2 regions of the Pantoea sp. SGAir0184 genome follow, and region 2 is predicted to be linked to the other one. Evidence: predicted binding sites of a transcription regulator. Region 2 holds the regulator's gene; the other holds the start of a gene.
The links. The regulator PurR, encoded in region 2, represses purine synthesis genes. The targets are predictions, from matches to a motif close to CANGCAAACGTTTGCNTG.
Positions count from the first base shown of each region.

Region 1: purL (phosphoribosylformylglycinamidine synthase) is a predicted target of PurR. The motif match lies at 2,205-2,222, and genes of this name have one in related genera.

Region 1 is NZ_CP028050.1:1,138,653-1,145,884, forward strand. It holds gene yfhb (phosphatidylglycerophosphatase C) at 1-34, shown strand, start outside; gene tadA (tRNA adenosine(34) deaminase TadA) at 92-586, shown strand; gene mltF (membrane-bound lytic murein transglycosylase MltF) at 583-2,040, opposite strand; gene purL (phosphoribosylformylglycinamidine synthase) at 2,311-6,201, shown strand; gene C1N60_RS05215 (sensor histidine kinase) at 6,844-7,232, shown strand, end outside.
Region 2 is NZ_CP028050.1:2,382,686-2,389,917, reverse strand. It holds gene punC (purine nucleoside transporter PunC) at 1-946, opposite strand, end outside; gene punR (DNA-binding transcriptional activator PunR) at 1,056-1,967, shown strand; gene purR (HTH-type transcriptional repressor PurR) at 1,964-2,989, opposite strand; gene C1N60_RS11190 (cytochrome bd-I oxidase subunit CydH) at 3,263-3,352, shown strand; gene C1N60_RS11185 (C40 family peptidase) at 3,409-4,200, opposite strand; gene C1N60_RS11180 (Grx4 family monothiol glutaredoxin) at 4,567-4,899, shown strand; gene rnt (ribonuclease T) at 4,953-5,621, opposite strand; gene gloA (lactoylglutathione lyase) at 5,730-6,137, opposite strand; gene C1N60_RS11165 (alkene reductase) at 6,239-7,232, opposite strand, start outside.

The DNA of each region.
Region 1 (7,232 bases), 1.2 Mb from region 2:
GACGCCGCGCGGTGAACTGCAACAGCTGGAGTGAATCGCAGCTGGATTCCGTCTATAATGCGCCGCCTTGTTAATCCGCAGGAGTTGCCCGTTGAACCCACAAACTGATGAATACTGGATGCGCCACGCGCTTGAACTGGCGCGGCGTGCGTGGGAGCAGGGCGAAGTGCCGGTCGGTGCGGTGCTGGTGCAGGGTGACCGAGTGATTGGCGAGGGCTGGAACCGGCCGATTAGCCAGTGCGATCCCACCGCGCATGCCGAGATTATGGCGCTGCGTCAGGGCGGAAAAGTGATTGATAACTACCGGCTGCTCGACACCACCTTATACGTGACGCTGGAGCCGTGCGTGATGTGTGCCGGTGCCATGGTGCACAGCCGGATTACCCGTCTGGTCTATGGCGCGAAGGATGAGAAAACCGGTGCCGCCGGTTCGCTGCTGGATGTGATCGGCCATCCGGGCATGAATCATCAGATTGAGATTGCGCATGGCGTGCTGGCCGAGGAGTGCGCCACGCTGCTGAGCGACTTTTTCCGTATGCGGCGCGAACAGAAACGTGCGCAGCGGCAGGCGCTGCGCGCCGATTAGTTCATCGCAATCTTCGGTTCGACAGCCGGATAACCGGCACCGAGTTCCGCTTCCAGCGCCGACTGCTGCGCCAGCCGTTTCTCCTGCTCCTGCAGATAGCCTACCAGGCTGATCTGATACTTACGGATGTTCTCAACGTAGTTATAAGCTTCGTGGCCGCGCGCATAGCCGTATGTGGTCTGCGCGTAATAGCGCTTCTGGCTCAGCATCGGCAGGCGCAGCTTAACGTCGGCCCAGCTGTCCGGATTGCCACCTTGTTTGAGGGTCAGCCGGCGTGCATCCAGCATATGCGCGTAACCCATGTTGTAGGCCGCCAGCGCAAACCAGATGCGTTCATCTTCCGGAATAGTCTCCGGCACTTTTTCCATCATGCGCCGCAGGTATTCGCTGCCGCCGCGAATGCTCTGTTCCGGATCGAGACGATCGTTCACGTCGAGGCTGTCAGCGGTATTGCGCGTCAGCATCATCATGCCGCGCACGCCGGTGGGCGAGGTCGCCTGCGGATTCCAGTGCGACTCCTGGTAGGAAATCGCCGCCAGCAGGCGCCAGTCGATACTGGATGCGTACTTCTCAAACAGCGGCTTGATATCCGGCAGCGTGTTATCAATTGCGCGCAGGAAGGTGCGGGTATCGACATAATCAAAGGTGCCGACGTGGCCGAGATACTTCTCTTCCAGCCGCGCCATGGTGCCTTCTTCCCCCATCTGACTGTAGAAGTCGAGCATGGCGGCGTTCAGGCTATCGTCATCGTTACGCGGCAGATACCAGGTCACCGGCTCTTCATCGGTAATATCAAACGCCACCGCCAGCTGTGGATGGATGCGCTGCAGCAGGCCGATGGTCACCGAATCCCCCACGGTATAGTCAAGCTTGCCGTCGGCAACCGCTTCCAGCAGCGCTTTCTGGCCCATATCGGTGGAAATGGCCCAGTCGAGATCGGGATAGCTGTCCGCTTTGGCGGAACGTAACGTTGACAGATAGGCTGAACCGGACTGCACAATCAGCCGGCCTTTCAGATCACCAAGGTTTTTGGGCCGCGGCTTGTCGATGCGATACACCAGCTGCTGCGACACCGAATAGTAGCTCGGGCCACTCTGATAACGGCTGAGGCGCTCGCTGTTGTAGATCAGCCCGGCGGCCAGCAGGTCGGCTTTGCCGTCGTCGAGATCGTCAAACAGGTCGCCGAGGTTGGGCCGCACCGTGACTTCCAGCTTCACGCCAAGATAATCGGCGAAGCGCTTCGCCAGCTCGTAGTCCATACCGGCTGGTGCATTATTGATGGTGTAGTAAGTCAGCGGCGAGTTGACGGTACTGATGCGCAACACTCCCCGCGATTTGATCTGTGATAACGCGTCTTTTCCGCCCCCGTACCAGGGGATGGACGGCCACAGCGCCAGCGCAAGCAGCACGGTGATCAGACCGATAAACAGATAATTTAATTTCAGGCGTTTCAAATAGTTGTCTCGTAATGGCTCACAGGCCTCTGTCTTTTAAAGGCAGTATTTATGTTGTTTTGCACTCCCAGAGCGAGGGGCATTTTGCGCAACAAAGCGCAACAGGGCAACTTATATAGCAAGATTTGCGCAAAATTCAGGCAAATCCCGAGGCTCAGTTTTTCTGCGCAAACGGTTTCGTAACCCGTGCCATTTCTCTATAATACCGCCCGTTTTCCCTGTTGCGCCCCATGAAGCGTCGCCCGGCGCTTCGAAGACGAGAGATCTTTAATGATGGAAATTCTGCGTGGTTCGCCCGCTCTGTCGGCATTTCGTGTAAACAAACTGCTGACCCGCTTTCAGGACGCTCATCTGCCGGTGAGTGATATTTACGCCGAGTACGTCCATTTCGCCGATGTCAGCGCACCGCTCAGCGCGGAACAGCAAGCCCGCCTGCAGCGTCTGCTGAAATACGGTCCTTCTCTCGCCGAACATGCGCCACAAGGGCGTCTGTTGCTGGTGACGCCGCGTCCCGGCACCATTTCTCCCTGGTCATCGAAAGCCACCGATATCGCCCACAACTGCGACCTGCCACAGGTATTGCGCCTGGAGCGCGGTCTGGCCTTCTATGTACAGGCACCGCAGCTGACTGACGCGCAGTGGCAGCAGCTGGCCAGCCTGCTGCACGACCGCATGATGGAAACCGTGTTCACGGAGCTCAGCGCGGCAGAACAGCTGTTCGCGCATCATGAGCCGCAGCCGCTGAAAAGCGTAGACGTGCTGGGCGGAGGGCGCGAGGCGCTGGAACAGGCTAACCGCACGCTCGGCCTGGCGCTGGCCGATGACGAAATTGATTACCTGCTCGATGCCTTCACCAGACTGGGCCGCAATCCGAACGACATCGAGCTCTATATGTTCGCTCAGGCGAACTCCGAGCACTGTCGTCACAAGATTTTTAACGCCGACTGGATTATCGACGGCGAAAAACAGCCGAAGTCGCTGTTTAAAATGATTAAAAACACCTTTGAGCAGCATCCGGAACACGTCCTGTCGGCGTATAAAGACAATGCCGCGGTGATGGAAGGCTCCGAGGTCGGGCGTTTCTACGCGGATGCGCAGCAGGGCGAATACGAGTTCCATCAGGAAGCCGCGCATATCCTGATGAAGGTGGAAACCCACAACCACCCGACGGCCATTTCGCCATGGCCAGGTGCCGCCACCGGTTCCGGCGGGGAAATCCGTGACGAAGGCGCCACCGGACGCGGCGCGAAGCCGAAAGCGGGTCTGGTCGGCTTCTCGGTTTCCAACCTGCGTATTCCCGGCTTTGAACAGCCGTGGGAAGAGGATTTCGGCAAGCCGGATCGCATTGTTACCGCGCTGGATATCATGACCGAAGGCCCGTTAGGCGGCGCCGCGTTCAACAACGAATTTGGTCGCCCGGCGCTGAACGGCTATTTCCGTACTTATGAAGAGCAGGTCAACAGCCATAACGGCGTTGAGCTGCGCGGCTATCACAAGCCGATCATGCTGGCCGGCGGCATTGGTAACATCCGCGCCGATCACGTGCAGAAGGGTGAAATCGTGGTTGGCGCGAAGCTGATTGTGCTGGGTGGTCCGGCGATGAATATCGGCCTTGGCGGCGGCGCGGCGTCCTCGATGGCGTCCGGCCAGTCGGATGCCGATCTCGACTTCGCCTCGGTGCAGCGTGACAACCCGGAGATGGAGCGTCGCTGTCAGGAAGTGATTGACCGCTGCTGGCAGTTGGGCGAAGCCAACCCGATTCTGTTTATCCACGACGTCGGTGCCGGTGGCCTGTCTAACGCCATGCCGGAGCTGGTGAGCGACGGCGGCCGCGGCGGCAACTTCAACCTGCGCGACATCCTCAGCGATGAGCCAGGCATGAGCCCGCTGGAAGTGTGGTGTAACGAGTCGCAGGAGCGTTATGTGCTGGCGGTTGCGCCGGACAAACTGGCGCTGTTCGATGAGCTGTGCCAGCGCGAACGTGCGCCGTACGCGGTGATTGGTGAAGCGACCGAAGAGCAGCACCTGAACCTTGCCGACAGCCACTTCGATAACAAACCGATCGACATGCCGCTCGACGTGCTGCTGGGTAAAACGCCAAAAATGACGCGCGACGTGGCCAGCCAGCAGGCGAAAGGTGATGCGCTGGTGCGGGACGGCATTACCATTGCCGATGCGGTAAACCGCGTGCTGCACCTGCCAACCGTGGCGGAAAAAACCTTCCTGGTGACCATCGGTGACCGCAGCGTAACCGGCATGGTGGCGCGCGATCAGATGGTCGGGCCGTGGCAGATCCCGGTGGCGAACTGCGCTGTGACCACTGCCAGCCTCGACAGCTACCACGGTGAAGCGTTTGCCATGGGCGAACGTGCCCCGGTAGCGCTGCTTGATTTCGCCGCGTCTGGCCGCCTGGCGGTGGGCGAAGCGCTAACCAACCTGGCCGCGACCGCGATCGGTTCGCTGAAGCGCGTGAAGCTGTCGGCAAACTGGATGGCTGCAGCCGGTCACCCGGGCGAAGGCGCTGGCCTGTACGCCGCGGTAAAAGCGGTGGGCGAAGAGCTGTGCCCGGCGCTGGGGATCACCATTCCGGTGGGTAAAGACTCCATGTCGATGAAAACCCGCTGGCAGCAGGGCACTGAACAGCGCGAAATGACCTCGCCGCTGTCGCTGGTCATTACGGCTTTTGCACGCGTTGAAGATGTGCGTCGCACCGTGACGCCACAGCTGCAGCCGGAGGGCGACAACCTGCTGCTGCTGGTGGATCTCGGCAACGGCGCCAACACCCTCGGCGCCACGGCGCTGTCACAGGTGTATCGCCAGCTGGGCGACAAACCGGCCGACGTGCGCGATGCCGCGCAGCTGGCCGGCTTCTTCAATGCAATTCAGACGCTGGTCAGCGAGCAGAAACTGCTGGCTTACCACGACCGCTCGGATGGCGGTCTGCTGGTCACGCTGGCTGAGATGGCCTTCACCGGCCACTGCGGTATTGAGGCGGATATCGCCGCGCTGGGCAGCGATGCGCTGGCAGCACTGTTTACGGAAGAGCTGGGCGCCGTACTGCAGATTAACGCTGCCGACCGCGCGGCCGTGGAAAAAGTGTTTGCCGATCACGGTCTGAGCAGCAATGTTCACGTCATCGGTAAAGCGCTGCCGGGTGACCGTTTTGTTATCCGCTCCGGCGACAGCGCGGTGTACAGCGAAAGCCGTACCACCCTGCGTACCTGGTGGGCTGAAACCACCTGGCAGATGCAGCGCCTGCGCGATAACCCGGCCTGTGCCGATCAGGAACATGAAGCGAAGAGAGACGATAACGATCCTGGCCTGAACGTGCAGCTGACCTTCCGTCCGGAAGAGGATGTGGCAGCACCGATGATCGCCACCGGCGCGCGTCCGCGCGTTGCCGTGCTGCGCGAGCAGGGCGTGAACTCGCACGTTGAGATGGCCGCTGCCTTCCACCGCGCAGGCTTTACTGCGGTTGACGTGCACATGAGCGATCTGCTGGCGGGCCGTCGTGGTCTGGAGGAGTTCCACGCGCTGGTCGCCTGTGGCGGCTTCTCCTACGGCGACGTGCTGGGTGCGGGCGAAGGCTGGGCGAAATCGATTCTGTTCAACGGCCGCGTGCGTGACGAGTTTGAAAACTTCTTCCATCGTCCGCAGACGCTGGCGCTGGGCGTATGTAACGGCTGCCAGATGATGTCGAACCTGCGTGAACTGATTCCGGGCAGTGAGCTGTGGCCACGCTTTGTGCGTAACCAGTCCGAGCGCTTTGAAGCACGCTTCAGCCTGGTGGAAGTGGCCGCCAGCCCGTCACTGCTGCTGGACGGCATGGTCGGTTCTCGCATGCCGATTGCCGTCTCGCACGGTGAAGGTTTTGTTGAAGTACGTGACGCTGCGCATCTGGCTGAGCTGGAAGCGAAAGGGCTGGTGGCGCTGCGCTTCGTCGATAACTTCGGTAAAGTCACCGAGACCTATCCGGCAAACCCGAACGGCTCACCGAACGGCATCACCGCCGTGACCAACGAAAGCGGGCGCGTCACTATTATGATGCCGCATCCGGAGCGCGTGTTCCGTACCGTCAGCAATTCGTGGCATCCGGCGGAGTGGGGCGAAGACAGCCCGTGGATGCGCATTTTCCGCAACGCGCGCAAGCAGCTGGGTTAAACCTGCATCCTGTCTCTTACCGGTGCCCATTCACGGGCACCGTGCCAAGGCCGCTCAACGCGGCCTTTTTTATTTTTTTGTCGCGTGGGCACCGCTGTCTATCCGCTGTTATTCGCTGACCTCTGTGGCATGTCGGAAAATGACGACAATCCCATGGCTGAATTGTCGCTAAAAGGTGACATTTAAATCGTTGTTTTTTATGGGTGCGAAGTTAGTGCGTTAAAGCCGTTGCTAATCGGCGACACTTTTTCCAGACCAGCCGGTCCGAAAGCGTCGTTAATTCCCTCTCTGAGCTGGCAGTATGCTGATTAACAAGGCTATTTATTTTCTGGCACGATAGTTGCTATACTCCTTATGTTGCTCATTCTCCTGTCTATGATTGCCCCGCACTGCGGTTGAGCTCATAAAATATCGAATGACGCACCAAACGGAGCCTGCCGTCCACCCAACCGATAATCGCTTGCTTTGCAACGTTATCAAGCACCGGACGCAACGTTGAGTTAGGCTCCACCTATTTTGCAGGCGATGCTGCGGCGTCGCTCTCACGGCAGGCCAAAAGGCCTGCCGTTTTCGTTTTCAGCCTTTCTAACCTTGCCGGACTTCGCTAGCATGCCTGCAACTCACCTCAAAGGAAGCGCGGTTGTGAAGAGATGGCGTCTGTTTCCCCGATCCCTGCGGCAACTGGTTTTAATGGCCTTTCTGCTGGTGCTGCTGCCGCTGCTGGTGCTGGCATGGCAGGCGTGGGAAAGCCTTTCAGCATTGAGTAATCAGGCGGCGGACACTAACCGCAACACCTTCACCGACGTGCGTCGCAGTGAGGCGATGGCGCGTACGGCGCTGGAGCTGGAGCGTAGCTATCGCCAGTATTGCGTGCTGGGCGATGCCAGTCTGGCACGCCTGTATCAAACGCAGTGGAGCCGCTACGGCCAGATGCTCAGCAGCCATGCCGCCAGCCTGCCCGATTTGCCAACGTTCAAAATATTGCAGAGCGCGCTGCCGCAGCTGGAAAAGCTGCAGTGTGATAACGGCAA
Region 2 (7,232 bases):
TCGGGTAAATCGCGCCATTGGCCAGCGCCATGCCGCAGAACGGCAGCAGCAGAGCCACCAGCGGCGGCGTAGTCATCAGCGCCACCGCAAACAGGCCCAGAATGCTTAGGCTGTAAATCATCAGCAACCACGGCAGCAGCTGCGCACCCTGAAAGCGATTCAGCAGTGCGCGACAGCTAAATCCGCCCAGCAGGAAGGCGATGGTCTGCGGAATATAGCTCAGGCCAATGTCCGCCGGGCTCAGACCCGCGGCGGCGAGGATAAACGGCGAGCCGGTCAGCCAGGCGAAGAAACTGGCGGAGCAGGCCGCATAAATCAGTACGTTACCGCTGTAAATACGCGTCGCCAGCAGCGTCAGCCAGCCCGGCTGTGGCGCGCTGTCGTGGCGCGCACGCGGCGCGCTGGCCAGTTTCAGCGTGCCGAACAGCAGCACCAGCGTCACCAGCGTGAGCGCGACGAAGATGGCGCGCCAGTGAAAATGGGCCATCAGCCAGGCGCCCAGCAGCGGCGCCAGCGCCGGTGACAGCGCCACCAGCGGCATAATCGTGGCAAACACTTTGTTGGCTTTGGCCTGCGGATAGCGATCAACCACCAGCGCCTGCCAGCTCACCGCTGCGGCGCACACGCCTACCGCCTGCACAAAACGCAGCGCCAGCATCAGCCAGACGTTAGTCACCCACAGCATGGCAAGACAGCTCAGCGCAAACAGGCTCAGGCCCGCCAGCAGAATGGGTTTACGGCCGAAGCGGTCCGACAGCACGCCCCACAGCACCTGCGCACAGGCAAAGCCGCCCAGAAACAGGCTCAGGCTGGCGCTGATGGTGCCCGGTGCGGAAGCAAAGTCGCGCTGCATGGCGCCGAAGGCGGGTAAATACATATCGGTGGCCAGAAAGCCGAGCATGCTCAGCACGGCAAGGTAAGGCAGAAATCCTTTGGATGACAGCATGGTTTTTCTCATTCGGCAGGTTGAACGGCGGGGAGTGTAAAAGGGTGCAGCGGGCTTTGTGAAACGCTAATATTTGCAGGGTGCTGTTAAAATTTTTGATGGGAAAACTATGTGGTCGGAATATGCACTTGAGGTGGTGGACGCGGTAGCGCGCACCGGCAGTTTTAGCGCGGCGGCGCAGGAGCTGCACCGCGTGCCCTCTGCCATCAGCTATACCGTGCGCCAGCTGGAAGGCTGGCTGGCGGTACCGCTGTTTGAGCGGCAGCATCGCGAAGTGGTGCTGACGGCAGCAGGCGAGCATTTTGTGCGTGAAGGGCGTTCTGTTATCAAAAAAATGCTGGCCACGCGCCGCCAGTGTCAGCAGCTGGCTAATGGCTGGCGCGGTCAGCTCAGTATCGCGGTAGATTGCATCGTCAAACCGCAGCGCACCCGCCAGCTGGTAAAGGATTTTTACCGCCATTTCCCCGATATGGAGCTGATCATCAGCTACGAAGTATTTAACGGCGTGTGGGACGCGCTGGCTGATGGTCGTGTCGATGTGGCGATTGGCGCCACCCAGGCCATTCCGGTCGGCGGCCGCTTCGCCTTTCAGGATATGGGCGCGCTCAACTGGCGCTGCGTGGTGAGTCCGCAGCATGCGCTGGCCCACAGTCCGCAGCTGGACGACGAAACCCTGCGCGCCTGGCCGTCGCTGGTGCTGGAAGATACGTCGCGCGCGCTGCCGCGCCGCATGACGTGGACGCTGGATAACCAGCGGCGGCTGGTGGTGCCGGAGTGGGAAACCGGGCTGGATTGCCTGCAGGCTGGATTGTGCGTGGGCATGGTGCCGGGACACCTGGCGCGCCCGCTGCTGGACAGCGGCGCGCTGGTGGAGCTGGCGTTGCCGCAGCCGTTTCCGGACAGCCCGTGTTGCGTCAGCTGGTCTGAGCAGCGCGCGTCACCGGCGCTGGCGTGGTTACTGGAATATCTGGGCGATGCGGAGACGCTGAACCACGAGTGGCTCAGCGAGAAGGTGGCTTAACGGCGGTAATCGCGGAACGGGCCATCGGCCACGGAGCGGCGCTCAATCAGCGTGGGCTGCACTTCAATGGTCTGCGGCTCTTCGCGTTTGCTGGTGATGCGGTCCAGCAGCATCTCCAGTGCCTTTTCCCCCAGCTGCGCTTTCGGCTGGTGCACGGTTGTCAGCGCCGGGGTGAAGTAGCGCGCGTTGCGCACATTGTCATAGCCAATTACCGAAATATCCTGCGGCACGCGCAGTCCCATCTCGTCGGCCGCGCAAATCGCGCCCATCGCCATGATATCGCCGCCGCAGAACACCGCCGTCGGGCGCTGTTTCTGGTTCAGGATCTGCTGCATTGCCTGATAACCTGACTCCGGTTCGAAGTCACCCTGCACAATCCACTCGGGACGGACGCTGATGCCCGCTTCCTGCATCGCCTGCAGAAAACCCGCATGACGGCCGCCACCGGTGTTGCGCTCCATCTGGCCAGGGATAGCACCGATATCGCGATGGCCGCGCTCAATCAGGTATCGCCCGGCGAGGTAACCGCCGTGGAACGCATTGTCCTGCACGGTATCGGTAAAGTCCCCGCGCGATTCGCCCCAGTCCATGACCACCATCGGGATATTGCGGTTCTCTTCCAGCATCTGCAGCAGATCGTCGGGATATTCGGAGCACATGACCAGCAGGCCATCGACGCGCTTTTGCGCCATCATTGACAAATAGGCACGCTGTTTTTGCAGATCGTTATGCGCGTTGCCAAGAATCAGCGTGTAACCACGCTCAAAGCAGTGATTCTCCACGGCTTCAATAATTTCGGCGAAGTAGGGCGCTTCGCTGGAGGTCGCCAGCAGGCCCAGCGTCTTGGTGTGATTCACCTTCAGGCTGCGGGCCACCGCGCTCGGTGAGTAGTGCAGCGCTTTAATCGCTTCCCATACGGCGTTACGCGTCTCTTCCGCGACAAAACGCGTTTTGTTGATGACATGCGAAACCGTGGTGGTTGAGACCCCGGCGCGTTTCGCCACATCTTTAATGGTTGCCATGAAAATGGTACTCCTGGGCTTATCGCAACTTACTGATAAGTATATTGTTAAACGTTTGCGTCTGCTAATGGTTTTGCGCCCTGAATATCAGGGCTAATCTGCTTAATCGGGCAGGAAAACATCCTTCAGCAGGCTGTCAATGCAGCATGCGCTAAATCTGTTGCGCAACGAAAGGCGGCGATTCTAGCAAGCCGGGGCGGATAACACGAGATTTTTGCCCATCACTGTGCGAAAATTATTTAACCATGCAAACTGTGTGACTAAGGAGTTGTGATGAGTACCGATTTAAAACTGGCATTGACCACCACCGCCGCTGCTCTGCTGATGATTATTGCCTTTAGCTTTACCGCCATTCTGCATTAATAAAAAAGCCGGTGCTGCTGAACAGCCACCGGCTTTTTTGTTGCGCAACGCTGAGCTTAGCGCACGGTTTTCGGCGTCATCATACGGCGTGCGCCAACGTAATGCTTCTGCCAGTAATCCTCGCCCAGCGCGCTAATCTGGATATCCTTACCGGTGCGCGGAGACTGAATGAATTTACCATTGCCCAGATAAACCCCGACATGGTCGGCGGTGCCGCGGTTGTTGATGCGGAAGAACACCAGATCGCCTTTCTCCAGCATCTCGCGCTTGATCGGCGCGGCGTCGCGCAGGTGATACATCTCATTGGCGGTACGGGGAAATTTAAACTTCACCAGATCTTTGTAGGCGTACCACACTAAACCACTGCAGTCGAAACCGGTGTGCGGTGAGGTGCCTCCCCACTGATACGGTTTACCCAGCTGGCCCATCAGTTTCGTCATCGCGGTTTCACGTGCTTTTTGATAGCGCAGGCGGTGGGCTTTGCTCATTTTAATGCCGCTCAGCTGCTGCACTTCATCATCAACGGCAACGTCACGCGATTTTTTCGCCAGCCGCTGATGACCATATTTTTTCGCACTGAGCTTAAGTGAGGATTTGCGCTGGGTGGTGTGCTGAAGTACCGTTTCGCTTTTGTGCTGTTTTTTCAGCCTGAACTTCTGTACCGACGTCAGGCGTGACTTTTTGCTGGTGGTTTTCACCGGGCGTCGTTTGCGACGCTCATCGTCACGCGCGTTCTTTTTCTCCGCTTTCTGCAAACTGGCATTAACCGGCGCATGCGGAGAAGCCGCCGCCACATTAAAGAACAGTTGGGCAAAAGCCAGTATGAAAAGCGTAATCAGTAAACGCATAGTCCGGTTACAGGTTAAGCCGTCGGCAGAAAGCCAGACCGCGGTAAAGTTAGAAAAATCTGATCGACGATCAGCACCGGGGCAATTCTAATCCACTTTTTTTGCAAAAGGTAAGGTCTTTTTCCATTAATCTGTCACGGTACTGAAAGTGGGGCAAAAATGAGCGATTTCAGCTGTTTAACCCAGCGGAATTATTGCTAATTATTAATTGATTAATGCTTATTAATGATATGAAAATGTTATTCGTGGCGCGCGAACTTAACAAACATGGCGATATGCGCCGGCTAAGGCAAAATCCCGTTTTCAGTCGCGGGGCGAAGTCGCTACAATAAACAAACACGAAGTGAAGGATTAAGGAAGGCAAAAATGAGTACTGTTGAAAAAATTCAGCGCCAGATCGCAGAAAACCCGATCCTGCTGTACATGAAAGGTTCGCCAAAACTGCCAAGCTGCGGTTTCTCTGCGCAGGCGGTACAGGCGCTGTCTGCCTGTGGTGAGCGCTTTGCGTACGTAGACATTCTGCAAAATCCGGATATCCGCGCTGAGTTACCGAAATACGCCAACTGGCCAACTTTCCCGCAGCTGTGGGTGGATGGCGAGCTGGTCGGCGGCTGTGACATCATCGTTGAGATGTTCCAGCGCGGCGAACTGCAACCGCTGATCAAAGAGACCGCTGAGAAGCACAAAGAAGCAGAATAAGAAAAAGGCCGACAGCAGTGTCGGCCTTTTTTTTGGCTGCGGTCTGACGGGCCTCAGGCTGAGGCATCGTCTTCGGCCGGCTCTTCACTCACCGCCAGCGGCCAGCCGCCGAGGCGTTTCCAGCGATTTACCAGTTCGCAAAACAGCGTGGCGGTCTGTTCGGTATCGTACAGCGCCGAGTGCGCCTGAGTGCTGTCAAAATCTATCCCCGCCGCTTTACAGGCCTTCGCCAGTACCGTTTGTCCCAGCACCAGCCCGCTCAGCGCGGCGGTGTCAAAGGTGGCGAACGGGTGAAACGGGTTACGCTTCATGCCGGTGCGCTCTGCCGCCGCCATCAGAAAATTATGATCAAAGGTGGCATTGTGCGCCACGATAATCGCCCGGTTACAGCCGCTGTCTTTGGTGCCTTTACGCACCATTTTGAAAATGGCGTGCAGCGCCTCATATTCACTCACCGCGCCGCGCAGCGGATTGCTGGGGTCGATGCCGGTAAACGCCAGCGCTTCGGGATTGAGAATCGCCCCTTCGAACGGCTCCACGTGGAAATGCAGGGTTTCATCGCGGTGCAGCCAGCCATCCTCATCCATTTTTAACGTGGTGGCGGCGATTTCCAGCAGCGCATCGGTTTGCGCATTAAAACCGGCGGTTTCAACGTCAATCACCACAGGATAAAAACCACGGAAGCGTTGATGGAGAGCGTTTAAGGCGTTCGATTCAGACATCAGGATCTCATTGCAGGAAATGGGGCAGCGCGCATTATGGCAAAAATCGGCGCAGGGTGCAGCAGGAGAGGGAAGTCAGCCCGCAAATTAGCAGGCTGACTAACGGCATTAGTTGCCGAGGCCGTGACCGGCGTGTTTGTTTTCGATCAGCTCGATTTTGTAGCCGTCCGGATCTTCCACGAAAGCGATGATGGTGCTGCCGCCTTTTACCGGGCCGGCTTCACGCGTGACGTTACCGCCCGCCTGACGGATGCGGTCGCAGGTCGCCGCGACATCATCCACGCCCAGCGCAATGTGGCCGTAGGCATTGCCGAGGTCATATTTATCCACGCCCCAGTTGTAGGTCAGCTCAATGACCGCACCTTCGCTCTCTTCGGTGTAACCCACGAAAGCCAGGGTGTATTTGTATTCGGTGTTTTCGCTCTGACGCAGCACGCGCATGCCCAGCACGCGGGTGTAAAAATCGATGGAGCGCTGCAGATCGCCAACGCGTAACATAGTGTGAAGTAAACGCATAACATCCTCTTTTCAAAAGTCATCAGGGAACCCGCTTAGTATAGCGAGGGAATGCCCTGAAGAAAGCACGCGGCCGCACATCCGCTGCGGCCGCGTTTGACTTACAGTGTCGGGTAGTCGGTGTAACCTTCCGCGCCGCCGCCGTAGAAGCTCTCCGGGCGCTGCGGGTTAAGCGGTGCATCCTGCTGCAGGCGCGCTACCAGGTCCGGGTTGGCGATGAAGTCACGGCCAAAGGCCACCGCGTCAATCAGGCCACGCGCAATCAGATCGTCCGCTTTTTCCACGGTGTAGGCACCGGCACCGATAATCACGCCCGGGAAGGCGGCACGCACTTTCTGGCGGAACTCATCGGTGTAAGGCTTACCGCCCGCCCAGTCTGGCTCAGACAGGTGCAGGTAGGCGAGGCCGCGCTTGCCCAGTTCGCTGATGTACCACAGTGCCGCTTCTTCTTCATCCGGACCGTTTTCCAGATTCTGGAAGGCGCCGATTGGCGAGATACGGATACCGATGCGATCGGCTGACCAGTTAGCAATTGCCGCATCGACCACTTCCAGCGCGAAACGGCCGCGCTTCTCAATCGAACCGCCGTATTCATCGGTACGCTGGTTAGAACCCGGTGCGAGGAACTGATGCATCAGATAGCCGTGCGCAGAGTGCAGTTCCAGCAGATCAAAGTCGGCGTCGCGCGCATTGGCTGCCGCCTGACCGAAGTCTTTAACGATCTGCTGAATTTCTGCCACGCTCAGTTCACGCGGCATGGAGGTATCTTCACGGTATACGCTGCCGTCGGCGGCGCGCAGCGAGGTGCGGGTGCCAGCGGCGATCGCGGACGGTGCAACCGGCGCTTTGCCATCCGGCTGCACGCTATTATGCGAGATGCGGCCGGTGTGCCACAGCTGAACGGCGCTGTGACCGTGCGCGGCGTGAATACCTTCGTTAATCATTTTCCACGCAGCAATCTGCTCCGCGGTGTGTAAACCCGGCGCACCGGCGTAGCCTTTCGCCTGGAACGAAACCTGGGTGGCTTCGGTAATGATCAGACCCGCGCTGGCGCGCTGCTGATAATACTCCGCCATCAGCGGGGTAGGAATATCG